2 linked regions of the Sediminitomix flava genome follow. The protein of the gene in region 1 interacts with the protein of each later gene in a pairwise test. Links are inferred from orthologs where the notes say so. Each region holds a gene or a part of one and is shown on either strand. Other genes may lie near its edges. The genes, in order: groL and BC781_RS05670.

Evidence for each region.
Region 2: the proteins of groL (region 1) and BC781_RS05670 interact in binary tests that used the Escherichia coli proteins (3 or more experiments, as listed by UniProt). The link is inferred for Sediminitomix flava from one-to-one orthologs.

What each region holds. Positions count from the first base shown.
Region 1 is NZ_QGDO01000003.1:445,089-460,736, forward strand. What follows is about bases 12,713-15,648. They hold groL (chaperonin GroEL), read left to right. Parts: upstream 12,713-13,329; coding sequence 13,330-14,967; downstream 14,968-15,648. Other genes in these bases: BC781_RS13715 (PorP/SprF family type IX secretion system membrane protein), read left to right, coding at 12,713-12,816; BC781_RS13720 (co-chaperone GroES), read left to right, coding at 12,988-13,266; rsmH (16S rRNA (cytosine(1402)-N(4))-methyltransferase RsmH), read left to right, coding at 15,268-15,648. In the rest of the region: BC781_RS13675 (glycogen/starch synthase), read left to right, coding at 1-170; BC781_RS13680 (DUF4270 family protein), read left to right, coding at 341-1,978; glmS (glutamine--fructose-6-phosphate transaminase (isomerizing)), read left to right, coding at 2,246-4,087; BC781_RS13690 (alpha-amylase family glycosyl hydrolase), read right to left, coding at 4,161-5,855; BC781_RS13695 (tRNA pseudouridine synthase A), read right to left, coding at 5,988-6,773; BC781_RS13700 (sensor histidine kinase), read right to left, coding at 6,855-8,708; BC781_RS13705 (NUDIX hydrolase), read right to left, coding at 8,896-9,426; BC781_RS13710 (PKD domain-containing protein), read left to right, coding at 9,729-11,717; more of BC781_RS13715, read left to right, coding at 11,728-12,712.
Region 2 is NZ_QGDO01000001.1:1,482,925-1,499,894, reverse strand. What follows is about bases 7,284-10,110. They hold BC781_RS05670 (ABC transporter ATP-binding protein), read left to right. Parts: upstream 7,284-8,234; coding sequence 8,235-8,987; downstream 8,988-10,110. Other genes in these bases: BC781_RS05655 (outer membrane beta-barrel protein), read right to left, coding at 9,924-10,110; BC781_RS05660 (hypothetical protein), read left to right, coding at 9,674-9,859; BC781_RS05665 (O-acetyl-ADP-ribose deacetylase), read left to right, coding at 8,999-9,496; BC781_RS05675 (MlaE family ABC transporter permease), read left to right, coding at 7,496-8,224; BC781_RS05680 (SDR family oxidoreductase), read right to left, coding at 7,284-7,307. In the rest of the region: BC781_RS05695 (endonuclease), read right to left, coding at 214-2,103; BC781_RS05690 (hypothetical protein), read right to left, coding at 2,319-5,747; BC781_RS05685 (pyridoxamine 5'-phosphate oxidase family protein), read right to left, coding at 5,974-6,513; more of BC781_RS05680, read right to left, coding at 6,612-7,283; more of BC781_RS05655, read right to left, coding at 10,111-11,009; BC781_RS05650 (alpha/beta fold hydrolase), read left to right, coding at 11,190-11,960; BC781_RS05645 (helix-turn-helix domain-containing protein), read right to left, coding at 12,268-13,260; BC781_RS05640 (dihydrolipoamide acetyltransferase family protein), read right to left, coding at 13,380-14,705; BC781_RS05635 (YjjG family noncanonical pyrimidine nucleotidase), read left to right, coding at 14,956-15,657; BC781_RS05630 (ABC transporter ATP-binding protein), read right to left, coding at 15,723-16,970. UniProt on the Escherichia coli protein: Part of the ABC transporter complex MlaFEDB, which is involved in a phospholipid transport pathway that maintains lipid asymmetry in the outer membrane by retrograde trafficking of phospholipids from the outer membrane to the inner membrane.

The sequences.
Region 1 (15,648 bases):
TTATCAAGATTGGATCTCAATATGCAGATGTTGTAACTAACGCCAATGCTGATTTAACTGAGAAGTTAGATGCTCTAACAGATGGAGCTTCTGATAGCATCAATACTATTGAAGTTGGAGATGAGTTTGCAAGTTCTTATTATGACATCTATACGGAATTGATGGGATAAGACTTATTAGGTATAAAAAATGTTAAGCCTTCGGTTATTACTGAAGGCTTTTTTTTATTTGTGAGATTATGTGTACAAGAAAAAGAGCAAGAATGAAGTAATTGTCATTCTGCTTCTTATTTTTGTGAAAAAGCTAGATAGGATTTTTTTGAGAGAGAAAATAGATGAGTATGACATTTAACATAAACCAATTAAAGCGTGTTTTGTCGAAGGCAAATCTTTTAGGGGCCTTTATTCTTGGAACATCTCTATTGAATACATCTTGTAATCAGGATGATATTTTGGAAAATGGAAGTGAACTAGGTGATGGGTCTAATGTAAAAGTATGCTTTGAAGATAATTTTAGTCTTAGAACAACTACAAAGTTTTTTAGAGACAGTATATTAACTTCAAGTGTATCTAATGCTATAGTTGGTGAGATACAAGAAGGAGATTTGGGAACAACTAAGTCTTCTGTTTATTTAAGGCCAAATGTTAGTTCTGGTGTTGCTTTTAATGAGCAAGAAGAATTTGTTGGTTTTGAGTTCTTATTAGTTTTTAATGGATATTCATACGGAGATACTTTAAGTGCAATTGAATTTCAAGGAAGAGAGTTAGAGACTGAGTTGGAAATCATCCAAGAAACAGTTGATCAAAGTGGAGATACTATTATCGTGAGTGTACCTCGTTACCATTTTGAAATTATTCCTGAAAATTCAATTGGAAATGAACTTTTAAGATTTGATGAAATAGATGAAGAAGTCTTATTTGCTGATTTAGATATTGATTCTTTTACAAATTCGTCTGATGGGACAACTTCTGAGCGTAAGTTTTTAAGAATCCCAATGGATGAAACATTAGGACGTCAATTATTTTCTTTAGATACTATTTCTGATTCTACAGTTATTGATCTATTTAAAGGTATTGCTCTTGATATTGTAGATGAAGGTGTCTACTATGGTATTGATGGTTCAAACTCTAAGTTTAGACTACTTTATAATGATAGAGATGAGAATGGTGATATTATTACTGAAGATGTTCAGGGGATAATTAGACCAAAAGAGTTTACATATGATATGTCCATTGCAGGTTTTTACAATAGCTTATTTGATAAAGGCGATGCTCTTGCTAGTTTAAATCTTGGTGATACTCTTAGCTCTGTAAGCTTAAATAATACTGGTTTAGTAACTGCTGGTACACCAATCTACTCTGTGATTGACTTTGATGGAGCATTAGAGCTGTTGAATAGAGCTGTAGAGGAAGGAGATGATAATCCTCTTACAAAAATCATAGTTCAAAGAGCTGAATTAAGTATTAGTGCTGTGGACCCAACAGATAGAAGTGGTACTAGTCAATCTTTAGAATACATAAAAAATAATACTCCTCCACCATCGCAAATTATTTTTGCAACATTAACTGATGAACTTGAGAATGATGGACAGATTAGTAGACTTTCAGATGGAAGTATATCTACGCTATTTACAGAAGCTGGAGATGCAGCTCTTTCGTCTAGTTTCTCAATTGCTAGAAATCAATATGGTACGATAGATATTACATCATATTTTAATGCTAGACTTAATGTCCTAAATGCAAATAATGATGATAATGTTGATAATATTGAAAGTGGGGATTTTAATTATGCAGGTCCAATGGTTGTGTTGCCAACGTCAATTTCAACTGGTGTAAATAAATTAACTTTCCCTGATTCAGAAAGTGATGCTTTAGCTCCTTCAACAGGGCTAAACCCTAATGTTCCACTTAATCTGAATTTGAGACTGTACTATACAATATTTGGAGGTACTTTAGAATGTGGTGAAACTACAGAGTAAATAAAAAATTATTATTATTTAAAAGGTCTAGTTAGGTATTCTAACTAGACCTTTTTTATTTTTTGAATATAATGGGTGTTGGTTATTAGTATTTTAATAATTGTATTGATTAACAGCTTGATAACAAAGAAAAATTATAAAACCCTCATAACTTAAAAAGACTTTTATGAGTGAAAAAATTATATAATTTTGTTTTGATAACAGAGATCAAAAAATAAAAGATAACAATCTTTTAGACCCATTTTTTACTCCAAAAAATAAAATATTATGTGTGGAATTGTAGGTTATTTAGGTTTTAAAGAAGCAAAAGATATATTAATTAAAGGTCTAAGTAGGTTAGAATATAGAGGTTATGATAGTTCTGGCGTTGCCATAATGAATGAAAACTTGAAAGTTTTTAAATGTAAAGGCAAAGTATCTGATCTACAAAACTTAATTGGAGAACAGGATACCCATGGTTCTGTAGGAATTGGACATACTAGATGGGCCACTCATGGTGTACCTAATAACGTTAATGCACACCCTCATTTATCTTCTGATAGTAGAATAGCACTTGTTCATAATGGAATTATAGAGAATTATGGTTCTCTTAAAAAAGAATTGGAATCTAAAGGACACGAATTCTATTCTGAAACAGATACCGAGGTTTTAACCCGTTTCATTGAACAAGTACAAAAAGATAATGAATGTTCATTGGAGGATGCTGTACGTATTGCTTTAACACAAGTAGTTGGGGCTTATGCTATTGTTTTAGTCTCAGTTAATGAGCCAGGTAAAATTGTTGCAGCGAGGAAAGGTTCACCTCTAGTGGTGGGAGTGGGTGAAGATAAGGAAGAATTCTTTTTAGCATCTGATGCAACTCCTATCATTGAGTATACTAAAGATGTGGTTTATCTTGATGATGAAGAAGTAGTTGTTCTTACAAAAGGAGATATTACAATTACAGATATACGTAACGTAGCAAGAGATACATATATTGAAACTCTTGATATGGAACTTGAGGCAATTGAAAAAGGTGGTTACGATCACTTCATGTTGAAAGAAATCATGGAGCAACCAAAATCAATTGAAGATTGTTTGAGGGGGCGTGTAATCGCGGAAGATCTTCATGTGAAATTAGGAGGTATACAACAGCATTTACCTGATCTACTTAATGCGAATAGAATTATTATCTTAGCTTGTGGTACTTCTTGGCATGCAGGTCTTGTAGCTGAATATGTATTCGAAGAGCTAACAAGAATACCTGTGGAGGTAGAATATGCTTCTGAATTTAGATATAGAAATCCAATAGTTGGTAAAGGCGATGTTATTATTGCGATTTCACAGTCTGGAGAAACAGCCGATACTTTAGCAGCTATTGAAATGGCCAAGGAAAGAGGTGCAACTATATTGGGTGTTTGTAACGTAGTTGGGTCATCTATTGCTAGAGCATCACATGAAGGTGCTTATACACATGCTGGACCAGAAATTGGTGTAGCTAGTACTAAAGCATTTACAGCTCAATTGACAGTTCTTACATCTATGGCTCTAATGGTCGCTAAAGAGAAAAAATCTATTTCTGAAAATAGATTAAGTGAGCTTCTAAGAGATTTAGAGCAAGTACCAGCTAAAGTAGAGCAAGTGTTAAAACTAGATTCAGCAATTGAAAGTATTGCTGAAATTTATAAAGATGCTTCAAATTGTCTTTACTTAGGACGTGGCTATAATTTCCCTGTAGCATTGGAAGGTGCGTTGAAGTTGAAAGAAATCTCTTATATCCATGCAGAGGGGTACCCTGCTGCAGAAATGAAGCATGGGCCTATTGCTTTGATTGATGAGGAAATGCCTGTGATTTTCATTGCAACTAGAGATAGTTCTTATGATAAAGTAGTGTCAAATATTCAAGAGGTTAAAGCTCGTAAAGGTCGAGTTATAGCAATTGTAACTGAAGGAGATGCTCTTATCCCTAAAATGGTAGATCATGTTATTGAAGTACCAAATATTCATGAAATGCTGATGCCAATGATCTCTGTAATTCCTCTACAATTATTGTCTTATTACATCGCTGTTATGAGAGATTGTAATGTGGATCAACCAAGAAACTTGGCTAAATCAGTTACTGTAGAGTAATGAATTCTAACTAATAGATATAAAAAAAGCCATCAAGTAATTGATGGCTTTTTTCATTGTATTATATGATAGTTTAGATCGCTTCAAATAACACGATATTATTTGGTGTGTCAATCGTTACTTTACCACCTTTTACAGTTGCTGTAGTACCCGAATAGAAGTCTTTTACTTTTTGACCATCTTCAAACACTTTAGCAACTGATATATCTTTTTTCCCTTTTGGAAGATCAAGACCAACAACTACTTGATCAGAATATTTATCAGATTTAATAGATCTACTAAATACATAAGGAGCTTCTGTAATCATTTGGTGTCTACCAATACCAACTACAGGGTGTAAGCTTTTAAATTTACCAAGCTTCTGCCAGTGAGAAAGAACATCTTTAGTTTTAAAACCATTTCTTTCACTATTCTTTTCGATTTCATCCCAGTTCATGAATGAACGAAGTGTAGCATCACCAACAGTTCCTTCAATGTCTAATGAACGGTTCGTTTCGTCGCCATAATAAACTTGAGCAGAACCTGGAGCAAGGAATAGGAAGTTTGCAGCCTTGAAAGGCTTTTCACGCATTTTGTCAAAAGGATGCCCATCATCGTGAGATGATACATAATTGACAACTCCTTTTCCTTTCAATTCATTGTTTAAAATACTATCATAAGAAGCGAATACTTCTTCATAAGACTTTTCATTAGCTTCCCATTTCAAGCCAAAGCTGATTAGTGTATTGAAGCCTTCATCGAAATAGTCAACTTCTTTATCTCCATTCATGAAATTTCTACCATTTCCGATATTGTAGCCATATACTTCACCAACCATATAGAAATCATTATCATCTAGAACTTTGTCTGGATTTGCTTTTTTCCAGTCTTTGAACGCTGCAATAGCTTCTTTGTGCAAATCACCCCATACACTTTCTTCTGTATGTTTTACAGTGTCAACACGGAAGCCATCAACGCCAAATTCACGAATGTAATCTGTAAGCCATTTGATGATGTAGAAACGAGGAGCTCTCGGGTAACCCGTACGAGCAAAGAATTCATCAAGCTCTTTTTGTTCTTTTTCTAGGCGACCTTCTTTAGTCCATTTTTCAACAAGTGGAGTAGGAATTTCAACGTTCTCATCACTACCTGTAAGAACATCTGGTAAGTTTTCTACCAACGTACAGTTTACGAAGTTTTCATATGAATCATATGTACACTGTGGTTCAGTTCTTACCCAATTGTTATCCCATACTGGGTCTTGGTCAGTTACAGGGCCTGTGTGGTTGATCACAACATCAAGTATAATTCTGATGCCGTTGTCATGCGCAACTTTTACAAGTTCAGCAAGGTCTTCTTTTGTGCCAAAGTTAGGGTCAATCTTAGTCCAGTCTTTTGCCCAATAGCCATGGAAAGGATAAGTTTCTCCTGTGCCCTCATCTACACTTCCATGAATTTGCTCAACAATAGGAGTGAACCATATTGCATTGATACCTAAGTCTTGGAAATATCCTTCTTTGATTTTCTCAGTGATACCTTTGATGTCACCTCCCATGAAACCTCTTAGCTTTGCAGCATTTTCGTTTCTTGGAATAATGTTGTCATTCTCTTTATTTCCGTTATAAAAACGATCAGTAAGAAGGAAGTAGATATTTGCAGCGTTCCAAATAAATGGTGCTTCAGTTTTAGTTGATTGTGTTTTAGCTGGCTCACATGAACTAAGGTTTAAAAGTCCTAAACCATAGAACAAAATGAGTAGACTACTTTTGGTAAGTTTATTCATTTTCATAGAATTTACATTTGGTACGAATTTATTGTTTTTTTTAAAATATCAGAGAATTGAGCTTTAACAAATTGACTTAAAATAGCTTGTTAACTAATATTTGCATCATAAACCAGTAAGTAGACGCTGTAAAAGGTTCTATAATTGAAATAAAGTACTGTGAAGGTGTAGTCCAGATGAAGGAGCAATAAATGCTAGAGCTTGATTGTCTCCTCCATTTAATGATTCTTTGATTTCATCTAGTGATAATTCTCCTGCACCAAGTTTGAACAATGTTCCCATCATCAATCTCACTTGATGTCTTAGAAAACCTTTACCTTCTATTTTGTAAACAAAGCTTTCCTCTGGAAAAAAGTTAGCTGTAAGAATATCGTTTTTAATGATTTCACTTTTGATGATTTCTCTTTCAAAAATGGTAGCATCAGAAGGCTTGTAACAGTATTTCTGAAAATTATGAGTCCCTTCAAACAGTTTGGCCCCTGTTTTCATCAACTCAATGTCAAGATTCTCATGCATATAAACCATGTACGGAGCGCAAAACGGGTGATTTTTTCCACCGTGTGAGAAAAAGTATAAGTATTCTTTAGTCTTTGGGTTTTGAATGATATTGAATTTTTCATCAGTTTCTTTGACTGAAATCGCTCTAATATCATTTGGGAGGTTTTTGTTTAATTTCTCAAAGAATAGTTTGGTGTCTAGTTTTTCCCATAAAAATAATTCAAAAGCAGAGTGTTCTGCAGAAACCATAGCATCTGTACGACTTGCACCTAATGTTTTGAAATTGTCATGTTCTAGAACGAAGTTTATTGTTTTGTCTACCATTCCTTGAATGGTTTTTACATTTGGCTGTTTTTGCCAACCATGATATCTAAACCCTAGATATTGGAATTCGATTAAGTAATAAAATCTTTGCCTGTGTGCCATAAGGCACGAAACTAAAGAGATTTATTTAAAATGAGAAACAGGAAGGTCTTCAGAATTAAAGAATAATTCTCACGTTTGATGTTATTCTGTAGGAATGAAAATCTTAAAGATTGTACCTTGGTTAACGGCACTTTCGACCTGTATATTACCGTTTAATTCATCAACTTGACTTTTTACTAAATATAATCCGAGTCCCTTACCTTCATGGCTAGAGTGTAGTTTTTGGTACATGGAGAATATTTTTTCTTTATTATTTTTCAAGTCAATACCTACTCCATTGTCTTTTATCTCTAATAAAATTCCGTTTTCAACCTTTGAACTTCTGATGTGAATTACTGGTGATAGGTATTTTTTTCGGAATTTTAGTGCATTGGTAATGAGGTGGTAAACAATGCTTTCAATATAGCTTTTTATACTTCTGAGTGATCGTGCATCTTCAGCTAGGTCAACTTCAATTACGGCATTATTTTCATTTATAGCAGTAGATAGACTACTAGTTATTGTTTGAATGATATAATTTAAATCAAGCGTTTTTTTCTCAAGGTTTGAATTTTGTCTGAAAGAAAGTATTTCAATTAGTCCTTTCAAAAGTAGGTCGAGTTCTTTTGTACTTGAAAGGAGTTTGTCTACAAAAGATTTATGTGAGGTCTGGTAATCATCAATTTTCAACAATTCAGCCAACCCAATTACCCTCGCTAATGGAGCACGTAATTTGTGAGATATAGTAAATGCAAATTGCTCAAGGTTTCTATTATGCTGAATAAGGTCAGTCATAAGTTGTTGACGCTCGATTTCTCCTTTTTTTCTTTCAGTTATAGGATACCCAATACAAAGAATCTGATATATTTCCCCTTTTTTATTAGATACAGGGCTAAACATTAGGTCTAGCCAAAAAGTGTTACCTGCTTTATCCGTGCTTTGAACCTCTTCTCGCCAAAAAGAATTCTCATTAGTTTTAGAAGATAACTCTTTGTAGATATTCGGTAATTGTAAGGAAGGAAGTACTTTATTTATATTTTCTCCAATTAATTCGTCGTAGGAATACTTCGCTTCAGAGCAAAATAAGTCATTCACTTCATTGATATATCCTCTAGGGTCAGTCACACATACCAACGAAGTTCTATTTAGAGCAACCTTAAAGTTTCTAATCTCATCGAAACTGTTTTTAAGAAGCTCCTCAACTTTTAGACTATTAGTGACTTCTTTTATAAATAATAATATTCCTTCAATATAAACTTCATTTGATGTTATTAATGGTGAAATAACAACTTCAAAACTTCGAGTTTGATTGTCTATTTGTAGGGTGATAACTTCTATAACTTTTTGCCCATGGATGGCTTTCAGAATGCTATTTCTCCATTTTGTATTTTCTCTAAGATCTAGACCAAAGTATATATTTTCAGAGAATATTTGAGTCGATATTCTTTCAAAGTTTTCGTTATATCTAAGGATTTTACCGTAGCTGTCTAAAAGCATCCAGTTTTCATGACTCAATTCTAATCCTTTTTGTAATTGCTTTTCTGTACTATTTGTGTGTTGAGTATGAAACATTACACCTACTAGATTTAATCCACTTCCTATTTCAAATAATTGAATATTTGTAGGTGTTTTCTCCCCATTGATTATGAGATTAATATTTACATTTTCTGATTTCTTTTTCTGTAAAAGCTCAAAGAAGAATTGCTTTTCTGTACTTGTTTCTGGGAGTAAGTGTGTATTTAGAAAGGTCGAAATTTCAGATGGTATATCTGTATTTAAAATTTGATGGGCTTGTTCATTTGAGTAAATAACTTCATTATTTTCAATCTCGAAAATGAGAAAAGCATTGGGGATATTTTTGAATAGGTTATTCTCTCCAGTTAGAATGTCTACAACATTCAATCCGTCTATCATATCTTCTGCTTTTCTTAATTGATCCAATGTTTTGTTTCTCATCGAAATTCAAGTGTCTTGTTCCTCGAAAAAGGTTTAGCTAGTATTTTTTATAGCCTTTGAATACGTGTCTCAATGAAAATTACAAAATATAGGTTAGTCCAAAATATTAAAATGAAGGATTTATGACGACGAGTGATTAATGTTATAAGTGAAAGTTGAAAAAGTGAAATTAATATGTTTAATCTCTTTATTTGGATAAGCTTTTTAGATATGCTTTTGTAATATTTTTGATAGATGTGGCACCTATGTCATCTAGCTTAATTTTATCAGCAGCAATAAAAAGAGCTTCAGTAATATCATCTTGAGCTACGATTTTTTCATAAGGCTCCACTGTGATTTCAAAAGTGAGGTCTAAAGTGAAATATGTTATATCTTGGTATTCATATGTATTCGGGAAGGAACCAAAATATTTTATACTGCTAACATTAAGTTGGAGTTCTTCAAATATTTCTCTTTTAAGTGCATCTTCTGCGGTTTCAAGTTGATCAACAAATCCGCCAGGTAAATCAAGCATTCCTTTATAAGGATTAAACTTTCTTCTTGTGAATAATATTTCTCCTTTGTCATTCTTTAAAATTGCTGCAACAGCAGAAGCAGCATTTATATACATTCTGAAATCACAAGAGCTACAAAGGAAAGAGTCATCCTTCTGGTATATAAAGTGATCATGTCCACACTTAGGGCAGTATTTTAGAATATTTTTAGGATGTGTATTCATATTTATATAATTACCATTTCAATGGTAAGTATACATACTTTCTATTGATTTGCATCTAAAGTTGAGCTTTTTTAAACTTTAATACATTACAGATTTTTCAGATTCTAATCTAGATTTGATTTCAATCACCAATTTATTGAAGTATTCTAATGTAGTTCGTTTCAGAAAAAGATTTTTTTAATTGAAGTCGTTACTTTATGCTTGAAACCTTACAAGGCTATTATTGAGGAATACTCTTTGTAAGTTGACACAAAAGATAACCTTTACTACTAACCCAAACCTAATCATTAATGAAACCCAGCATGAATAAAAGTAAATACCTTAGGCTGTGGACTTATGGGCTATTCATATTATGTTTTTTTCAAATACAATTTACAAAGGCTGATGATCCATTTGCGAGAATTATAGCAAGTCCTACGGGGGCTATTTGTACAGGCGATACCATTCTGTTTTCTGATAATAGCTTTTCTACCAGTACTGATTTAGATACATGGGAGTGGACCTTTAGTGGAGGAACGCCAAGCGTAGCAACTGGGCAGGGGCCACATGAAATTGTATGGAATAGTGCGGGAGATTTTGAGATTCAATTGATCGTATCTACCAATGGGATTTCGGATACAACCACCTATGAGGTTAGTGTAGTAGAAGCTCCAATTTCAAATGATTTTACTGAAACTATCGACCTATCTAATGGACCTGTAAATGTACAACTAACCCCAGATAACTTTAATAGTAGCTTTAGTTACACATGGATTATAAATGACCTTGTAGAAGGTGAGGTCGTTTATAATGAAGCAAATGTTTCGCATTTAATTCAAGTCAATGGAAATCATACGGGGCAGTTAGTAGTAAGTAATGGCAGTTGTTCATCGAGTTATGATGTTTTGATTACTTCAGCTGGGGGGGAAGGAGATCTAGTTGCCAATTTTACGATCTCAGATACCGTTTCATGTGTTGATTCTTATTTGACTTTTGAACATGAAAATACAGAAGGTGTAACAAGTTGGGAATGGGATTTTGGAGAAGGTGCTCATCCTCGTTTTGCATATAATGGAGGGCCTATTAATGTTTTTTATTCCTCACCAGGAGTGAAGTCAGTATTATTAGTGGTCGGAAATGGAGGGCTTTCAGAGTCAGTTGAAAGAGAGGTTGTGATAGGTGGTTCTGAAAATGGTATATCTATAGCTGCTAATCCAAAATTGAGTACAGATGGAGATACTATTTTTGTTCAGCCGTCCTCTGTGATAAGTTTTAGACCTAATGGTGAGTCAGGTTTAGCCAATTCTTATTTGTGGGATTTTGGAGATCCTTTTGCCCAAGAAGCAGATAGTACCTCTGAAAGTAGAATTGGAGATCATAGTTTTGACACAGGAGGTCTTTATGCTGTAAAGTTGACTAGGGAAAGCTCGGAAGGTTGCGTGTCAGAGTTTGTACAGTATGTGAGGGTGGTAACGGAATCAGATCAAAGCGGTGACTTTGCAATTTCTCCTTCAGGCAAAACTTGTGTATTTAATAGCGTTAGTTTTACCAGTAAGGCGAGAGGTTTTGCCCAAGGAGCAGCAGAAGTTGTTTGGTATTTTGGCGCGGAAGGAGATGCATTTCCACAGTCTTCAGATGGTTTTATCCCCGATTCAGTATACTGGACGCAACCAGGTAAGAAGATTATTAAAGTAGTTTCTAAAAGTTCTCAAGATTATGAAGACTCAGTTGTACATAGTCTTATCTATGATGTTTTAGCTTATCCAGAAGCGACTTTTTCTTTTAATGATACGGCAATCTGTTCCTCAAATGCACAAGAGGTTTCTTTTTTGCCATCTATGCAACTAGAGTATGGCATTTACAACTGGTCTGTAGTTGATGAATCTGGAGGTGAGCAATCAAGTTCTTCAGTAGAACCTAAATTTACCCTTTTGCCAGATGAAAAATATACAGTGTCCTTAGAAGTTTCAAATAGCTATTGTACATCTTCTTATTCTAGAATAATTCAGACAGGAAGTGGGTGTGATGATATTTGGGCTGGTTTGATCGTACAGCCAGCAAGAGATAATTGTGGGTTGTTGAGATATATAATTGAGGGAGTCGGTAGTGAAAGTATTCAAAGTTGGGACTTTAATTTTGGCGGAGGAACGGCTGAACCTGAGGCTGATGGGACAAGTAGTGGACCCTTTACTGTAGATTTTCCTCCAAGTCAATCCGGTAGTCAGATTACCCTTACAGTTGATGATGGAAGTGGGAATGAGGAAACGGTAACTGTTACTTTGGATGGTTCTAATCAAGTAAGAATACCATAAAAATATACCTATGAAACCCAAATATACATCAAGTTTAGTCTTAGCCTCATTTATAATCTTATTGCTTTTTTCTAACCTAGAAATAAAAGCCCAAGATAGCCATTTTACCCAGTTCTATGCGATTCCTACTAATTTGAATCCTGCTTTTGCAGGTAATACAAAACAAGGTAGGCTTACTGCAATTTATAGAAACCAATGGCCAAATTTAGAATCTAATTATATTACTTATGCAGCTGCATATGATCATTACTTTCCGTCTTTTAATAGTGGTATAGGAGTGTTGTTCAAAAGAGATGAACAAGGAGCTAGTATTGGTACTCCATTAGCAAATACTGAAGTTCAAGCCAATTATGCTTATCACGCGCAGTTGAATAATAAGTTTGGGATGTTTTTTGGATTGAACGTAGGTATTACTCAAAGGCAAATAGATTATAGTAGATTGTTATTAGTTGATCAAGTGGATGATGATGGTAGTGGGACAATTAATCCCCCAAACGAGTCATTTCAAACAGGGTCAAAGTTTTATCCAGACATTTCATTTGGCTATTTATTTTTTGGTAAGAATTTTTGGACAGGTTTCTCTTTGTTTCACCTTAATCAACCTAATATAGCTGTGATTGATGGTACAGGAGATGATATTTTGCCAACCAGATTATCTATTCATGGTGGATACTTATTTCACCTTGGTTGGACTGGTCGGAGATCAATGATTAAAGATTATAATGATAAAATATTAACTCCTGTATTTGAATACAGAAGACAAAGGCGTACACAGCAGTTAAGCCTCGGAGCTTATTTTCTAATGAAACCTTTATTAATAGGTATGTGGTATAGAGGTGTTCCAATAATAGAGTCTGCTGAAGAGTCTGGTATTAATCAAGATGCGATATCGGGTATGATAGGATTTAAAATTAAGTCAGTTAATATTGCTTATAGTTATGATTATACTATTTCTTCTCTAACAAATGAAGGAAGAGGTTCCCATGAAATTTCTTTCAGTTTCGATATCCCTAGAAATTCTGACTTTGGGAATAAAAAGAAAAGTGACAAACCTGGTGTTTCTACCCTTCAGTGTCCCACCCCTTGGGTAAATGAGTGATTTGTCATATTATTTTTACTTTTTGTCAGATACGTTTTAGGTTAATTTGCGTCATTGTGTCAGTAAATATGACAATATTCGGATTTTTTTAAAATGGCATAAGAAGTGCTTAAATCTCTACAGATTTGAAAATTATATTTTTAATAAAAATACCTTTTAAACTAAAATAAAATGTCAACAGTTAACATTAAACCACTTGCAGATAGAGTCCTAGTTGAACCTGCTGCAGCTGAGACAAAAACTGCTTCTGGAATTATTATCCCAGATAATGCAAAAGAAAAACCACAAAGAGGTACTGTTGTAGCTGTAGGCCCTGGTTCAAAAGATGAGCCTATGACTGTGAAAGTTGGTGATACAGTGATTTATGGAAAATATTCAGGAACTGAATTAGCTTTAGAAGGCAAAGACTACTTGATCATGAAGGAAGCTGATATTTACGCTATTGTTTAAGTATTAGCTTTAACCTATTCCAATATCAATTTAATTAAGAATCTTTTTTAAAATATTTATAAGATGGCTAAAGAACTTTTCTTTAATACAGAAGCAATTGACGGTCTTAAAAAAGGCGTTGATGCATTGGCTAATGCTGTTAAAGTAACATTAGGACCAAAAGGTAGAAATGTAATTCTTGACAAATCATTCGGAGCACCTCACGTGACTAAGGATGGTGTTTCTGTAGCAAAAGAAATCGAATTGGCAGAGCCAATCGAGAACATGGGTGCTCAATTGGTAAAAGAAGTAGCATCAAAAACTGCAGATGAGGCAGGTGATGGTACTACAACAGCTACTGTTTTGACACAAGCAATCTTTACTGCAGGTATCAAAAATGTAGCAGCTGGTGCTAACCCAATGGATTTGAAAAGAGGTATCGATAAAGCTGTTTCATCTTTGGTGAAACAATTGAAAGATAACTCAAGCGAAGTACAAGACAACAAAGAAATTGCTCAAGTAGCTACTATCTCTGCAAACAACGATGCTGAGATTGGTAACATGATTGCTGAAGCAATGGAGAAAGTTGGAAAAGATGGTGTAATCACTGTTGAAGAAGCAAAAGGTACTGAAACAGAAGTTAAGACTGTAGAAGGTATGCAATTCGACAGAGGTTATTTGTCTCCATACTTCGTGACAAATACTGAGAAAATGCAAGCTGAGTTGGAATCTCCATATATCTTGATCTATGACAAGAAGATCTCAGCTATGAAAGATATTCTTCCTGTATTGGAGCCAGTAGCTCAGTCAGGTAAGCCATTGTTGATTATTGCTGAAGATGTAGATTCTGAAGCTTTGGCTACATTGGTTGTAAACCGTATCAGAGGTGCACTGAAAATTGCAGCTGTTAAAGCTCCTGGTTTTGGTGACAGAAGAAAAGCAATGCTTCAAGATATCGCTGTTTTGACTGGAGGTACTGTAATCTCTGAAGAAACAGGAATGAAGTTGGAAGATGCTACTATCGAGTACTTGGGTACTGCTGAAAAAGTAATTATCGATAAAGATAATACGACAGTTGTAAACGGTGCTGGTGAATCTTCTGCTGTTGAAGCTCGTGTAGCTGAAATCAGACACCAAATCGAAAATACTACTTCAGACTACGATAAAGAGAAATTGCAAGAGCGTTTAGCTAAATTGGCTGGTGGTGTTGCTATTATCTATATCGGTGCTGCTACTGAAGTAGAAATGAAAGAAAAGAAAGACCGTGTAGACGATGCTTTGGCTGCAACTAGAGCGGCTGTTGAAGAAGGCGTAGTTGTTGGTGGTGGTACTGCACTACTAAGAGCTTCTTCTGCTTTGGAAGGTGTTTCTACTGAAAACGAAGATCAACAAATTGGTGTTGAAATCGTGAGAAAAGCAATCGAGGCTCCATTGAGAACTATCCTTGAAAATGCTGGTCTTGAGGCTTCAGTAATCGTAAATAAAGTATTGGAAAATGCTGGAAACTACGGTTACAATGCTAGAACTGATGAGTACCAAGACTTAGTTGAGAACGGAGTTATTGATCCAACGAAAGTTACTCGTTTGGCTTTAGAAAATGCTGCATCTATCGCTTCTCTGTTGTTAACTACTGAATGTGTAGTTGCTTCTGAGAAAGAAGAAGGTGGTGCTCCAGCTATGCCTCCAGCAGGTATGGGCGGTGGAATGCCAGGTATGATGTAATCAGTTGACATCAGAAATAACTTAAGCGAAAGCTTAGTATAGATATTGAGCGGTATAAGTTTTTACTTATACCGCTTTTTTTATGCAATTTATTAAAACATTAACTTCCTTATAAATCATAAGAAATTGCATTTTTTCTATCTTTGTCGTCACTATTCTATATCTAAGAGAAAATTTGTGGGCTTAGGTCGAAAATGACAGAATAAGAGTAGTAATGAAAATGCTATTCATAAATTGAATTTCTAGTTTGTTTTGTTCTATGAATAGCCTTATTATAAAGTAAAAAGAATTCAAAATAAGATGTATCATATACCTGTAATGCTTGAGGAGTGCCTCGATTGGTTAAAACTTGAGGATAGAAACACCTATGTGGATGTGACTTTTGGTGGTGGAGGTCATTCTAAAGCAATACTTGAAAGAATCTCTAATGGGAAATTAGTCGCTTTTGATCAAGATCAAGACGCGAAAAAAAATGCAGATAAAATTGAAAATGAACAATTTTTGTTCGTTCAAAGCAATTTTAGAAACCTTAAGAGATTCTTGAGATTACATAATCAAATTCCTGTAGATGGAATTCTTGCCGATTTAGGAATCTCATCACATCAAATTGATTGTGGAGAAAGAGGCTTTTCAACTCGTTTTGATGCTGAATTAGACATGAGAATGGATCAGTCTGCTGAG
Region 2 (16,970 bases), on another replicon or contig:
AAGGCTATTTTACACTACTATTAAGACCCAAAAGCGTTAAAAAAAGTTGAAAGGAAGTGAATAGCTGTTGCTCTTATCTCATATTTGGCAAATAAGGATTTTAAATTGTTAAAAATGAAGCCAGTTGGGAAGTTGTTAAGGATATAAAAATATAAAGCTAAAGTACCTTTTCAGATACCTTAGCTTTCATATGATTAAACGTGTCTTTCAACACTAGAATATTAACTTCTGAATATCTACGCCATTGGTTGTGTAGCTTCTAAAAATATACAACTCGCCTTTATTTAATTGTAAAGGAATTGAGGTGTTTTCAGATACTGTTTTTTGGAAAATCATTCTCCCTGTTAGATCATAAATCTGAATGTCCGCAACCTTAGAACTTCCGAGTTTTATTTGAAGTGTTTCTTGGCTATAAATGAAAGAAAATGTTTGTTCTTCAATTGAAACATTACTTTTTCTTGAATTACCCGATCCCCAAATTAAGCTCACAAATTCTGGGTAATCAACAAATGGATTTCGGTTACCTTGATAATTGTAGGCATTATTGTTTCTGTCAATTTCTTTCTGACTTACAGGATCTGAATTGTGCCAATCGATCAAAAGATTTAAAGCCCAAGTTTCAAAAACCTTGTTGTCGCTACCGTCTAGTACTGCATTTCCGTAGAAGCTATTATTTTCCCAATTGTCAATAACATCTTCGTAACGAGTAGCCATATAGAAATATGCTCTGGCAAGGTCTCCCTTAAATTCATCTATTGGTTCGAATACAGTACCGCTGTATCCAGATTGTCCAGTCCCCCTTTTACTTCCATTATTTGAGGTAAAAGTTGATGAACTTACTTCTCCGTAAGGATAGCTACTTCTGATGCCATTTACATATCCGTCAGAAGGAAAAATGTGATGGACATCTGAGTTCATTGGTTCAACGGTACCGCCAAACCAACTTTTTGGGAAAGAATGTTCTCTATTGTAGCAACTGCCTTCTCCGCTGTAACCGCCGCACTGATCAGACGAAGGAGTGAAATTATAAGGGTCAGAGCCGTTTGGATTTTCTGAATAGATGTCTAAAATACTACCATCATTTTCGTAATAAAAATCTTTTTCGTGGCTACTATAAAATGTCCAAAGTGAGCCATAACCTTGGTTAGAATGTCCATTTTTGATAATTCCATGAAGGGCAGTTTTTAAGGCGTAACCCGAAAGTCCATTTGCATTTTGGTAATAGCCTGAAAGGTCAGGAGTACTAGGGTTATCTCCTCCACCAGATGAATTTCCTATTGAAAAACTTTTGGTTTCAGAAGATGAAAAAGAACCTCCAGATGCTAGCGTTGTGTTTCCGTTTTTGATGTTGTAAGCCCCATTTCCATGACTGCAGCAAATACCATCTCCGTAGCTGTCATAGATCGTGAACGAGTAATTCCCATCAGCTAAACAGAAAGTTTCAGAGTAGTTGCTATTGCTAGCGTAAGAATCTCCTTGGTAGAGAACAGTTCCAGTACTATTTTTTAATTCCCAAGAAGTTTCAGAACCATAGTTGTCTGTAGTGAGATCAAAAGTTACCTCTGTATCTGAACAGTTTACAGGATTACCGCCACCGCCGCTTTGATTACTGTTTGGTTGAAAATCATCAATGTAAACAATCTCACTACCATCAAATCCACTTTGATCGTAGAAACGAAGTCCTACTTCAATTGATGAACTTGTAGGCGTATAGTTGAAAGAGATTTGTTGCCATTGATTTGTCAGATTGTTATTTGAATAGTTTTGGTAACCATTTACATACAATCTAGCTTTTACATTCCCTTCCGTATGATACACCCAAGCAGAGAATGTGTAGTTGGTATTTGGTGTAACCGTAATAGTTTGTCTGAAGTCTGTGCTACTTTGTGTCGTTGTGTTTACAGAAATAGCTGCAGATGAGCTTCCTTCTTTTACGATAGACGTATTTCTGCTTACATTGATACTACCATCAATGGTTGTCCAATCCGATGGTGTATTCCCACTCCAAGATTCAAAATCTCCATTGCTTACTTGTGCAAATGATACATTTGCGATAGCTAGCATTAGGCATAAACCTAACAGAAAAGTAAAGGTTTTTTTCATTTTTTCAGTGAAAAAAAGTGATGTAAAATAATGAATAATAGTTGTTTATAAAGGATTGGGAAGTACGCTTTTAAAGGTTAAGATAGTTCGATGTATGGGTTAACATTTCATGTTTAAATTGTTACGAACGTGAAGTATTCTTGTAGTCTTTAAAAAGCTGAAAATGTGGATGAAAAATTGTGGAGAAATCTAAGATTTGATTATTTGGTTTTGGGTTAGAAAAGGGCTGTAAGCTGAAGTTGGGCAGTATGAATCATTTTCTGATTTTCTGACTTACGTCCATCGTAAAGAGCATTCATCTGAAGCCCTCCTACAAGACGTTGCGTCCAACGGATATTCCATTGGTAATTGACTCCGTTTCTTAGTCCCTCCAACATTTCATAACCCAAAGGAGTGTTTACTTCACCTTCATAATTGATATGTGTCAGCGCTAAAGAAGCCGAAATACTACGCTTGATGGCTTTTGCCCAGCGCATCTCAAAAGTACCTTTATGGAAAAGGGCTATTCCGCCATCGTTTTCGCCAACCAATGGTGCATTTTTATGCTTGTAAGAATATTGTCCCGAAATTCGGAAATCATTTCGGTGTTGGTAAATCAATTCTGGAGCCACTCGCCACTCGGTATAATCATAGCTTTGTTCTTCTAAAAAGTCAGATTCTTGATCTACTATTTTTTCAGCAAGTGTATTTTGGAATGAAAAATCTTTTGTCAGTTTCAATCTAGAAATGAGCATATATTCTTCATTTATTCTTCGTTCAAATCCGCTGCTAAGCAACGACTTTGCATCTGAAAAATTAGCCTTCACTTCCGCTCCCCATTTCGGGTCTGCTCTATTGATAAACAAAGAGTTTTTGAAAAATACTTTCTGAGAAATCAGATCAGCCTCTGCTATAGGCGTAAATGGAAGAAATCTTTCTTGAAGATCTTCAGAGGTTGTTTTTCGATCTGAGTTAATGGAAGAAACCAACGAAAGTCTAGCCAAAACATTCTTTATTCCTTTTTCTTTTAGCCAAGCTTTAGGTGTTCGAATATTAAGGTTGAAAAGAAATAAAGTACTGTATGCAGGAATGTATTCTCCTGTAGGAACATAGAATTTTGCATAATTTCGTTCATCGGGATTTTGGGCAGGATAAAACTCTTCCAATTCCTGTATTCCGTTTCCATTGTCGTCTCGCCAAGTGTGAGTACCTCTACCAGCTTCTACTTGAAGAAAAACATATTCTTTTTTCAGTTCTTGTCCTGTACCCGTTTCGTAAGAAAAGTTGGTGTTGATATTTCTTTTCCACCAATGTTTATTCAAATCGAGCCTTGCTGTCAATGTTTTCTCAACAAGATCATCACTTGTATTTTTATAGGTCAGTTCTCTGTAGTTTATACTCCCGACCCAATTGGTTGTTTTCCCTTTATTCGAAAATCTGAAACCCACCATCTCTGCTTCTGTGTATGGCGTAATGGCTCCCTCAGAAACATAATAATCTTCTCTTTGCGTATAATCGGCTCTGATCTTTGCTTTTATACTATCTCCAGATTCTATATAAACGGTATGTTCTTCAAAATAACCTACAGATGAAAGCGTTTCATTGTCGGCTCCTTTAGCGAGTGTATTTTTCTCTTCTCTGTAGGTATAACCCGGTTGAAGAATTGCGCCATTCCATCGTATATCTGCTTGGTATCTTTCCCAATTGGCTACAGTTGTATCTTTTAAAATCTGATTTTCCATGAGAAAAGCTTGTCCATCCAATTGCAATTTTCCGACAGGATTTGTAGAAAGTTTGAGCTGATGTTGCATACCATCTACACTTAATCCCCGATCTCTTTTCAAGAAGTCATAGGACAGGTAATCTTTTTCTTTCCATGAAATTTTTGTTCCTGTAGATAGAATTTTGTCTTGCTCATCTTCAGAAATGACAACGCCCCAATCCCGATCATATTCCACTGATCTGAAAGGATCAATCGCTTTGAAATTATCAGAGGTTTGTTGATAGTCAGCATATAATTTCCAATCAACTTTCTGATTTAATTTATTATTCGTTTCAAAACCAAAGTTGTAGGCAGCGCCATTGTCATCATGTTTGTCTGTCGTGGCAAAAAGGTTGAGGTCTTGATTGGAAAGTCCTATTTCAGCGTAAATTTTATCGTTTTTTCGAGGCTTGAATTCACCACCAAATACCCAAAGTGATTTCTGGTTTGGAGCATACAATTTTCGGATTGGAGCAAAATCACCTTGCGGTACGCCGTTGATTGGAGCAACCCATTTATATACTCGTCCTCCACCTTCTTGGGTAGAAAAAACATAGTCACCATTGTTTGTACCTACATTCGTGAAATTGGCTTGAACTAACAGTTCCGCAGAATTATCTGCTCTGACAAGAATGTCTGTATAAGGGACGTTGTTAACAATCGAATCTTTGTAGGTGTATTGAATTTTATTCGGATCAAAAGTTGAAACCGTATCAATGGAGTTGACATAAATTTCATCAATGTTATCTCCTTTACTTGCGATCAGCCTTTTTTCCTCATCAGAAAGTTGATAAAACAGTGAGGTATTTTTGTTATCCTTCTCTTGATAAAAATCAGTGAAGAAAGTGAATTTACCGATTCGCTGTTCATGACTTACTTGAGAGATTGTTCGTGCAAAGTACTGTACCGCATATTCAAAATCTACCCGAATACGACTGTTTTGAGTAATCACCTGTTTTGCGGTAAAAGTAATTTCTGCCAAGTTATAATCAATTACATAATCTTGGTCAAAACCTCTTTTCATCAAAATTCCATCGATATACACTTTTTCAGAACCTGCGATTACCACAATATTATTTTCGTTCTGAGGTCCTAGTAATCGGTAGGGGCCTTTTACACCCTCTAAGGCTACAATTTCTTGACGGTGGAATTGTCCTTTTGCCTGCGAAATACTAGCTACAGTTTTTGACTGATATTTGCTGCTATCATTCCCGAAATTAGCGGTTGCTTGAAGCCCTTGTACGTTTTTGGTATATCTGAGAAAAGCAGATATTTTATCATCCATAATCTGAACATCTCCAGCACTCAAACTTCCTTTTTCATGACTTAGTTTTATTAAGATTCGATCAAAGTCTTGAATGTTCTGCGTATTTCCTTCAGGCTGATAAGGTACTTGACTATCCGTAATACTCGCTTCCAAGAGAATATCTTCCGTAATCGCTCCTTGCAATTGTAAATTCAGCCCCGAATTCACGTAAAAATCTTGATTACTTCCAATCGAAAATCCTCTGCTAATACTACCCATAGTTTGTACTTCTCCTGTGTCAAACAAGGATTCCCTTTTGAAGCTTTTCCGATTATTTCGTCTTCTGTTTGAAAATGTATTGGAAGTAGTATCTGACTTAAAGTGAAAAGAAGAATAGGTTGTATTGGTCTGAATACTATTAAAATCTAGTACTCTGTAGCTTACCAAAACAGAATCAATCAAGGAGCTGTCAGCATTGAATATCAACTGCTGATTTTCGAAAAGAATATTTTCGTTTTTCGCCTCACCTACAATCTGTAGAACTTGGAAAGAACTAGGGTCTACAAGGAGCTTATCGAGCGTTTGATTTTGGGCATAAACCCACTTTCTACGAAGATTAGAATTCTCCGAAGTTTGTGCTAAGCTGGGTATGCTCAAAATTAGGAATAGGAAAAAAGTAAGCGTAGGCTTCACTCGGTATAAGTCAATAATTGTATATTCTCTATCTCAAAAAGCTATGTTTTAGCCAATATTAAAGACAAAACTACGTAAAAGTCAGCTGATTTGATAATATTGCATACAGAAGATTAACGTCTTAACAATTTAACTTTTTGAAGAAAATGTAGCTAAGTTTTACCGAGTGAGATAGATCAGAAAAGACGTATTATTTGATTTTAGTCTCAAAACCATCAATACTCAAGGTGTTTTTTTCTTCCCAATAAGTCTCTATTTTTTCTTGTCCTTTCTTCTCCGCCCAAACATCCAGTGTTTCTCTGTCTTCTTTGAAGTCCATAAAAGGAACTCCGAAACCACATGAAGTTTGTACCAAGTCAACTTCCATTTCAATAATTTGACGTGAGCCTAATGCTTGAGGAAATAACCCGATGTAATCATGAAATTCTTGATCTCTATCATGATAGATTTTTGCTGTTCCATAAAGCCTTAAAATGAGTGGATTTTTCTCAAAGGAGCAAAACATGATGGTCATCCGATCATTTTTGAGCAAATGAGCAGCCGTTTCGTTTCCACTCCCCGTTTTGTTTTGCCATACAATTTTATTTTGGTCAATCACTCGGAAGGAATCGCCGCCTTTGGGAGAAACATTTACTCTACCTTCATCGGCTGCTGTACCAACAAAAAAGATATGCTGATCTTTGATGAATTCTTGAAGTTGTGGAGTGATATGGTCAATCTTCTTTCCCATGAAATGAAGTGTTTTTGGATTTTATAAAATGAGCTGTAGTTGTGAGTAAGTAACAAAAAAGTAGCAGTGCATTTGGACTACACTGCTACCTGAAAAGATTATATATCTCCTAATTGTGGACGAACCACGATATCTTCTACCACAGAATTTTGAGAAAGTGTGTAGCTCGCAAATACCAATTCAGCAATATCTTCACTCTTACTGAAACGGTCGTCTGGAAGATCGACACCATCCCAACTCGCTGTACGAGTAGCTCCAGGCATAATTGAAGTTACTTTTACATTGAATGGTTTCATTTCTTCTCTCAACGATCTCGACATCCCTAGCATGGCATGTTTTGAGATAGAGTATGAACCACCATTGGCATAAGCCATAAAACTAGCTACAGAAGCAATATTAAAAATATGTCCTTCTTTTCTGTCCATCATTTCTCTGATGAACCCTTTTGTCAGACGGTAGGCACTATAAAGGTTGGTTTCGATCATTTGTTCCAAAATACCATCCTCTTCTTCATGGATTGCACCCGGAATAAATACACCTGTGTTGTTCACTAAAACTTTTACAGGCTCACCCACTCTTTTCACAAAATCAATAAACGTAGCAGTATCTTCTTTTACACTCAGATCAGCTGTTTGTATATATACTTTTACTTTATATTTTTCTTCAATTTCTTTTTTCATGTCGCTCAATTGCGCTGCATTTCGAGCACATGAAGCGATGTTGTGACCTGCTTGTGCGAATTTTTCAATGATCGCTTTACCAATTCCTTTACTTCCCCCTGTAACAACTATCATAATTATTCGTTTTTGTTATGATTATTTACCTTCGAATTTAGACAAAAATTAGGAAGAAGAAAGCAGAAAAAGAAAACTGTTAAATTAGACAAAAATCAAATATTGAAGTTTGAATGCTATTCAGATCTTTATATTTGTAAGTTACTTTTTAAGGAGTAGAAATAGAGCTATCTAAAAGATATACTATGATTAAAAGATTGGGAAGTTTCACGCTGTTTTTGAAGCAGCTGTTTGTAAACAGAGAATCGCCCAGAGTTTACGGAAAGCTATTTTTTGAAGAATGTATTCGTATTGGCTTAGATTCTATTTTCATTGTGTCAATCGTGGCATTTTTTGTAGGAGCTGTAAGTGCTGTACAAACGGCCAATAACATGACAAGCCCGTTTGTACCAAAATATATCGTGAGTTTGATTGTTCGCGACATGCTGTTGTTGGAAATCGCACCTACATTTATTGGGGTTGTTTTTGCCGGAAAGGTAGGCTCCAACATAGCAGGAGGACTCGGAACCATGAAAATTACGGAACAGATTGATGCCCTTGAAGTAATGGGAATCAATTCCGTTTCTTATTTGGTTCTTCCAAAAGTCTTGGCTTGTGTCGCAATGTTGCCAATGCTAACCACGCTAGCCGCTTTTCTAGGGATTTACGGAGGTTATGTCGCTTCTATTTTAGGAGGATGGCTTACCCCAGAAGAATATATTTACGGATTACGATTCGAGTTCATTCCGTTCAATGTCACTTTTGCACTCATCAAAGCCTTAGTTTTTGGCTTTTTGGTATCTACAATTTCTTCTTTCTTGGGTTATAATACTGTAGGAGGAGCTTTGGAAGTTGGAAGATCAAGTACAAAAGCAGTAACAAATAGCTGTATTGCTATTTTGGTAGCGGACTTCTTATTAGCTCAACTTTTAATCTGATTCGGAGAACATGATAGAAATAACAAATATCAAAAAGGCTTTCCAAGGAAAGGAAGTACTGAAAGGAATCAGTGCAAAGTTTGAGCAAGGACAAACCAATATGATTATTGGTGCATCGGGTACAGGTAAAAGTGTATTGCTGAAAACGATTGTAGGCTTGATAGAACCCGACTCTGGAACGATAGAGTATAATGGCAGGGATTTCTACAATTCTAGTTTGAAAGAACAGAAAGCAATCAGAAGAGAAATAGGGATGCTTTTTCAAGGTTCTGCTCTTTTTGATTCAAAAACAGTTTATGAGAATGTGAAATTCCCTTTGGACATGATGTCAAAAATGTCTGAAGGAGAAAAAAAAGATAGAGTTGAATTTTGCCTTTCAAGAGTAGGGCTTGCCGCTGCTGCTGATAAAATGCCTTCTGAAATTAGTGGAGGTATGCAGAAAAGGGTTGGTATTGCTCGTGCTATTGTCATGAATTCACAATACCTTTTCTGTGATGAACCAAACTCAGGACTTGACCCTCAGACTTCGATTGTCATTGATAATCTTATTCAAGAAATTACACATGAATATAACCTGACGACCATTATCGTATCTCACGATATGAACTCTGTAATGGAAATTGGTCAGTACATTTTGTTCATGTATCAAGGTCATAAAGTTTGGGAAGGTAGTAATGAAACTATTCTTGATTCTGATGAGAAAGCATTGCATGACTTTATCTTGGCAAATAAGCTCATGCAGAAATTTAAAGCTTTACGATAAAAAATAGATTTATGCCTATCAAAGTCATTCAAGGAGATATCACTCAGATGAAAACGGATGCCATTGTAAATGCAGCCAATACATCCTTATTGGGAGGTGGAGGAGTAGATGGTGCAATCCATAGAGCTGCAGGGCCAAAGTTGCTTGAAGAGTGTAAAACCTTGAATGGCTGTGCTACTGGGCAAGCGAAATATACCCAAGGCTACCAATTAGCAGCCCGATACATCATTCATACCGTAGGGCCTATTTGGCAAGGAGGAGCAAAGGGTGAAGAAGAATTACTAGCTTCTGCTTACCTCAATTCTTTGAAAATAGCTGAATGCCTAAAATTAAACTCCATCGCATTCCCCAATATCAGTACTGGAGTTTATGGCTTTCCTAAAGAAAAAGCTGTAGAGATAGCATATAACACAGTGAATTTGTTTTTAAGAACAACTTCTACAATGGAAGTTTATTTTGTCTGTTTTGATGCTGAAAACCTTTCTCTCTATCAGAATAAGTTGATTTAGAAGATAGTACTATTTATAGCAAAAGGTGTTAAATGGTACATTGAAAACGGATTTTGTTTGTATTTTCTTGACAAACAGGGAATTATTGTTACTTTGTACTTTACTTTTGAAGTGTCTGTATTTTAAAAAGCGCAGATACCCAAAAACAACCAGCACGTATTTAAACGTCAACTCGCTATGAAGTATAGAAAAGAAAAGAAGCCAAAGGTGAATCCTGCCTTGGATGGCTTTGACATTCGTATCAACTCCTCTGGAGAAATCGAAAGTACTTACACCATCGAACAACTCAATGACTTTCTAAACCAACATGTTGTTGACAAGAAATTGAAAAATCGAAATGATTTAGACGTTAAAAAAGAATGACAATAAAAAAGTCCTTGGAAGTGTTTCCAAGGACTTTTTTATTGTTGGTTTAAGGTCGTTTATTTTAGAATCTTATACCAAACATGATTGTATTTAACTCAGGGTTTGTATCTGTATATCTGAATAATGGAGAAAGCTCATAATTGGCGAAAATTTTGAATCCAGCTTTCGGAATACCAATTTCAGTACTTAAACCATAACGGAAATCTTGGATATTGAATGGATCATGGTCTTTCTCTTTTTCCGTGTCACCGTCTCTAGTGAATTTGTGTTTTTGCCAGCTATCGATTCTATAGTTTGCATAACCTCCAATACCGAATTGGAATGAACCTTTATCTCTACCAATCTGAAGCATGATCGGAATGCCAATATTTGCGACAGCAAGTTTATTCTTTTTCACCGAAGACCAATCTGAAGGAACTTCTCCAAAAACTACTTCTTCACCTTCAACACTTAAGAGTACATCGTCTTCGAACATATAATTGTTCCAAGAAATTGATAAACCATATTTAATGAAGAATGGAGATTTATCTAAGTTACCAATCTGAGTTCTCCAGTTATGAGAGAAGGCTACATATCTTGAACCAAGAGGATCGAGTCTGTAAGGGACATTTCCTGGTATTTCACCATTTTCGACGTATGTATTCAAACCTAAATCCATGTTCCAATATGATCTAGTACGTCTTTTGGTCTTCTTCTGACCGTCGTTGTTACTATGTCCAAAGTTGATTGAGATACCGTCGTCACCTTTCACATTGATTGTTTCAGACTCTTCCCAATCGCTATCCCAGTCGTTGTCCCATTTATTCCAGAAATCAGATTCTTTTGAAGAGTTTGTAACTACTTTTGGTTCTGAAGAAAAATCACGTCCAACTCTAGTATCTACGGTCAATTTACCCCATGATTTATCCAATTGGTAGAAGCCGTTGTAGCGGTCAGCTGAGTCAGCTAAAGTTTCTATACCTATAAGAACTTCTATGATATCACTGTATTCTAATTTCTCTCCTGATTTTGATTGGAAACTCAAAGTTGCTCCATCAGCAAAAATTACTTTTACAGAATCTGTATTAAATTCTTGAGCCGAAACCGTTAAAGAGGAAATCAAAAGAGTAATAAAAATAAAGACTCGTTGTATACTTCTTCTAAACATATCTATTTGGTTTTATATGGTATTTATTGCTAAACTTTATGGAAGATGATTGCTTAGTTTTCGATTAAATTTGAATTATTTTCAAAAAAATAATCATCTTCGTTTCATCTCATTTTGTACAAAAGATGCCTCTTTCACTTAGAGGTTGCATCAATTCGTCAAATTTGTAAATCTTTTTATATGCTTTCGCTTAAAGACACCGAAAAAGGGACAAATACAATATTGCTTGTTCATGGATTTTGTGAAACAGCAGATATTTGGGATGATATAATACCTTATTTGTCCGATGAATTCAGGGTTATAGCTATTGATCTCCCTGGGTTTGGCCGTAGTCCGATGTTAGAAAAAACGACAATATCAGGAATGGCTAATTCTATAAAAAATACTATAGATCAATTAGATATTTCAAAGATACACATTATCGGACATTCTCTAGGAGGCTATGTGAGTCTTTCTTTTGCTCAACAATATCCCGAAAAAGTTGCAGGGCTAACACTTTTTCATTCTACCGTTTTTGAAGATGGTGATGAGAAGAAAAATACGAGAACTAAAGCTGTCCAATTTTTAGCAGATGAAGGAGTAGAAAAGTTTACCACTTCTATGTTTAGAGGTTTGTTTAGTACAAAAACAAAGAAAGAAAAGGAGTATTTGATCAATCAGACCATTAAGAATAGTTCAGAAACAGCGCTTGAAGCTGCACAGCAAACGATGCTTGCAATGAGAGATAGAGATGATTCGACTGAATGGTTAAAACAAACAGATATACCAATTCAATTCTTGATAGGAAATGAAGATCAAGCTGTTTCTTTAGATGACTCTTTAAAGCAGTGTCATTTGGCCAAAAACAATACGGTACATTTTTATCAGGATGTAGGGCATATGGGAATGCTTGAAGCACCTCAGAAAACTGCTGAAGATTTACTTTCTTTTGCTCAAAAGATTTATAAATGATACAAAAAAAATCCCATTCAGATGCTGAATGGGATTTTCACCTTATTACTTACCTATTATTGTATTAGTAGACAAACTAATACACCGCACAATATTCACATTTACTAATCTTGTTCACAGATGCCTATTATAAGTTACATCTGAGATGTTTTAGCTTTTTTGATTTCTGCATTGCAAATATGGCGGGATTTTCTCGTTATTATTTACAAATTTCGGACAGCTCGTTATGGAAATCGGACAAATCGGATTGTTTATGTGCACATTAGCAGTTAGTTACATTTTAAGGTGTCCTAAATGCTTGTAAAGCTTAATCAATATTAAGTTGCTCGTATTGTTTTGGTGTGATTTTGTGATACTTCTTGAACATAGAGGAGAAATGTCCAAGGCTAGAGAAACCAAGCATAAATGCGATTTCTGTGAGGTTGTATTTCTTCTTTCGAATGAGACGCAAGGCTTCTTCCATTCTGTATGATTGAAAATATAATGAAGGAGAAGTTCCAAAAGTTTGATTGAAGATACGTTGTAGTTTACGAGGACTCATATTTACTTCTTCTGCAAGGTGACTGATACTAGGAGCTCCATCCATTATTGAATTCTCTAGTTTTGCTTTCACTTTAAATAAGGAATGCAAGTCCGTAGAATTTATAGGCTTGATATCATTATCGTCTTTGATCCGATCATTGAAATATTTAGCAATCAGAATGAAAATTTGAACGGATAGACTTTTTTGCATGAGCCTAAAAAGCATTCGATTGTCATCTAGATAATCCAAGAATTCTTTGATTAGATTCTCTATCGGAGATTTTATCTGTTCAAAAAGTAGTGCATAGGGGTGTTCATCAATGAATTTTAACCAAGTACGAGTTGCGTCATTTTGAACTCCTTTTCTCAACTTATCAATAGAATAATAATAGGTAAACCAAGTACATTCTCCTTTCGGAATATTTATGAAATGATCTAAGCCCGAGTAGGTGAGTAAAACGCCCGATCGGTAAAATGTACCTTTGGTAGATACCACTTGATCTGAATCAGATGGGAGCAAAACTACAACTTTGAGACTATCCTCTGCATCTTGTTCTGTTCGTTTTAGACTGATAGCACGTTTGAAGTTAACAGAAAAGAAAGTGACCTCAAGTCCTTTATCTAAAGTGTGATGTACGATTTTTCCTTTTCCAAAGGAATTGTCAAACTCCAGTATGCCATTGGAGACTTTCCCCTGAAAGATCTCCTCAAATATTTGTTCATTTTTTACAAGCGGACCTTCGGGTAATTCAATAACGAGGGATTTCTCTATACTCATGGTATTAGGTTAACAAAAAAGGGTGTAAAAAAGTAAAATTAGGTTTTGATTGGGGCTAAAAAAAAACTGCTCCAATTTCTTGAAGCAGTTCTTAAACTCTTAGAGTGAGAAAGGATAAACTAAACTGTAGTATCCATTGACCATTGCTCTAGGTAGTCTCCAACCTTGCGAACAAACATTCCTCCTAAAGCACCATCTACAACTCTGTGATCATAAGAGTGAGAAAGGATACACATATGACGGATTCCGATGAAGTCTCCTTGAGGAGTTTCTACTACAGCAGGTTTTTTATCGATAGAACCAAATGCCATGATACCTACTTGCGGTTGCATGATGATTGGTGTTCCTGCAATGTTACCAAATGATCCGATGTTAGACATAGTGTAAGTACCGCCTTGAAGATCATCTGCCGTAAGTTTATTCTCACGAGCTCTTTTTACAAGGTCATTTACTTTCAATGTCAAGCCAGAAAGACTATAATGATCTGCATTGTGAATAACTGGTACGATCAAGTTACCGCTAGGCAATGCTACAGCCATACCAATGTTTACATCTTTCTTCTTAATGATTTTATCTCCTTCAACAGAAACGTTCATCATTGGGAAGTCTTTCAATGCTTTTGCGATGGCGTGAATCAACAATGGCGTAAATGTAAGGTTACTGCCTTCGCGTTGTTTGAATACATTTTTCCACTGATTTCTCCAGTTTACCAAATTGGTCATATCTGCTTCAACGAATGATGTAACGTGCGGTGAAGTATGTTTAGATTCAACCATACGCTCTGCAATCATCTTACGCATACGATCCATCTGAATGATTTCATGCTCTCCACTTACAGATGAAACTGGAGTAACAGGAGCAGATGGTTTTGGTGCTTGAGCAGGAGCTGCTTTTGGAGCTTCAGCAACAGGTGTAGAAACTGCTGCAGGAGCAGCCGAACGGTTTTCTAAGTATGCTAAAATATCATCTTTTGTCAGACGTCCTTCTTTTCCTGTACCCGGAATTCTAGACAGTTCATCTACAGCAATATTTTCAGTTTTAGCTATATTTTTTACTAATGGAGAATAAAAACCATTATTCTGACCTTCAGCTAGTGGGGTAGTATTAGTGGCTTCAGGGCTTACAGGAGTAGCTTCTGCTACAACTTTTTCTTCTTTGGGAGCTTCTGAAGTTGTCGTTGTTGGAGCAGCAGTTTCTCCAGCGCCTTCTACTTCAATAATTGCGATTGGACTACCAACAGCTACTACATCTCCTTCTTTAACTAAGATCTCTTTTAAGACACCATCTTCTAAGGCAGGTACTTCAGTATCAACTTTGTCTGTTGCTACTTCAAGTACTGGCTCGTCTTGCTCAATTGTGTCGCCGATTTCTTTTAACCATGAGAGAATTGTACCTTCCATAATACTTTCTCCCATTTTTGGCATTACCATCTCAACAAGTCCCATATGATAATATTTTATATTTTAGTCCTTTAACTGGATAATCTATTGTGTTATAATAAGATGTGGCATGAAAAATTGGTTGCCCATTATAGCGAATGTAAAAAAGAAGTAACCGCAAATCCAATTAATTACATGCACTTTTTTACACTTCATGACGATAATAACTATCTTTAAGTATCCAAATTCTATTGATCAAAATCTTTTTACTACATTAATTTATTGCGAATATTTAAGAACTCTAATTTTAAATTTTGTGAAACGTAATTTATTCAAACATATATTTTTCGATCTTGACCATACACTTTGGGACTTCGAAAAGAGCTCGGAAGAGACTTTAATCGAACTCTACAAAGATTTTCAACTTGAAAAACGAATGAATGCTCCTGTTGAACTTTTCGTAGAAACTTTCCGAAAAGTTAATTTTTCGCTTTGGGCACAGCTCGATAATAGAGAAATCACGAAAAAGTATGTGAGAGAGCAGCGTTTCCCTTTGGTATTTGAAAAATTAGGTGCAAACCCAGCAGACTCACCAATTGGTATGGGAGAGGAGTATTTAAGAAGATGTCCTAAAAAGGCAAATTTGATAGAAGGGACCATTGAAGTTTTAGAATACTTGAAGGATGATTACCAGCTTCATATTTTGACGAATGGTTTTCAAGATGTACAACACATTAAAATGAGTCATAGTAATATTGATTCATATTTTGAAAGTGTAGTAACGGCTGAATGTTCTGGTTTCTCAAAACCCAACAAAAGTATGTTTGATTATGCCTTGAACTTAGCCAATGCCAAGGCTGAAGAGTCAATTATGATTGGGGATAACTTGAATGCAGATATTAAAGGAGCGATAGGAGCGGGTATTCAGGCTATTTTTTTTAATCCCGATGAAAAAGATCATGAAGAAGAGTTGTTGGCAGATATCAAGAATTTGAATCAATTGATCGATTTGCTTTAAAATGCAAAATCCCATTCTGTAGCGATCAGAATGGGATTTCGTATTTATGCTAAAGATCTGGTCTTCTAGACTACTTCTTTGTACTGAATTTCATAAAGGCGAGCATAGAAACCGCCTTTGGCAAGTAATTCATCATGAGAACCAACTTCTTTGATTTCTCCTTTATCTAAAACGATAATTTTGTCAGCTTCTTTGATAGTTGCTAAACGGTGAGCAATCGCAATAGAAGTACGCCCTTCCATCATAGAATGCACTGCTCTTTGGATCAACTCTTCTGTTTCACTATCTACTGATGAGGTAGCTTCGTCCAAAATCAAGATTTTAGGATCGTAGACCATCGCACGCACAAATGAAATCAACTGACGTTGTCCTACAGAAAGTGTAGAACCTCTTTCCATCACATTATAATTCAATGTTCCTGGTAATTTCTCGATGAAATCTTTTGCTCCAACCAATTCGGCAGCTTTCATGATTTGTTCATCAGTGATGTCCGTATTGCCAAGCGTGATGTTATTTCTGATGGTATCTGAGAATAAGAATACATCTTGCAATACAATTCCGATGTGTTGTCTGAGGTAACTCAAATCATACTCATGAATCTCTTTTCCGTCCAAGAAGATTTGTCCTTTCTGAATTTCATAAAAACGATTCAGTAGATTGATGATTGAAGATTTACCAGCACCCGTAGCTCCTACAAAGGCAATTTTATCTCCAGGATGCATTTCAAAGTTGATGTCTTTTAGTACATAATTCTCATCATTGTATGCAAAGAATACTTCATCAAATTTGATATGTCCTTCTATTTTTTCTGGTTTTTGCTTTCCTTCACTTTGAACAGCGTCTTTGATATCAAGTAAGTCAAAAATACGTTCTGTACTTACTACACCCATCTGAAGCGTGTTGAAACGGTCAGCAATCATTCGGATTGGGCGGAAGAACTGACCAATATACATGATAAAGGCAACCATTGTACCCACTTGAATATCTGCGCTCAGCACTTCTCTGGCTCCATACCAAACCAAAAGTCCTGTACTACTAGCCGAAATGACTTCTGCTACAGGATAGTAAACCGAGTAGTACATTACAGAACGAAGGTTTGCTTTTTTGTGCTCTTCGTTGATTTGTTCAAACTTCTCTTGCTCTCTTTTTTCACTGTTGAAAATCTGAACGATGTTCATTCCTGTAATATGCTCTTGAACGAAGGTATTTAAGTTCGCTACGGCAGTACGCACATCGTGGAAGGAAGACTTGATTTTCTCTTTGAAAATGTATGTCGAATACAAAAGAATTGGAAGTACAGAAAGACAAACCAA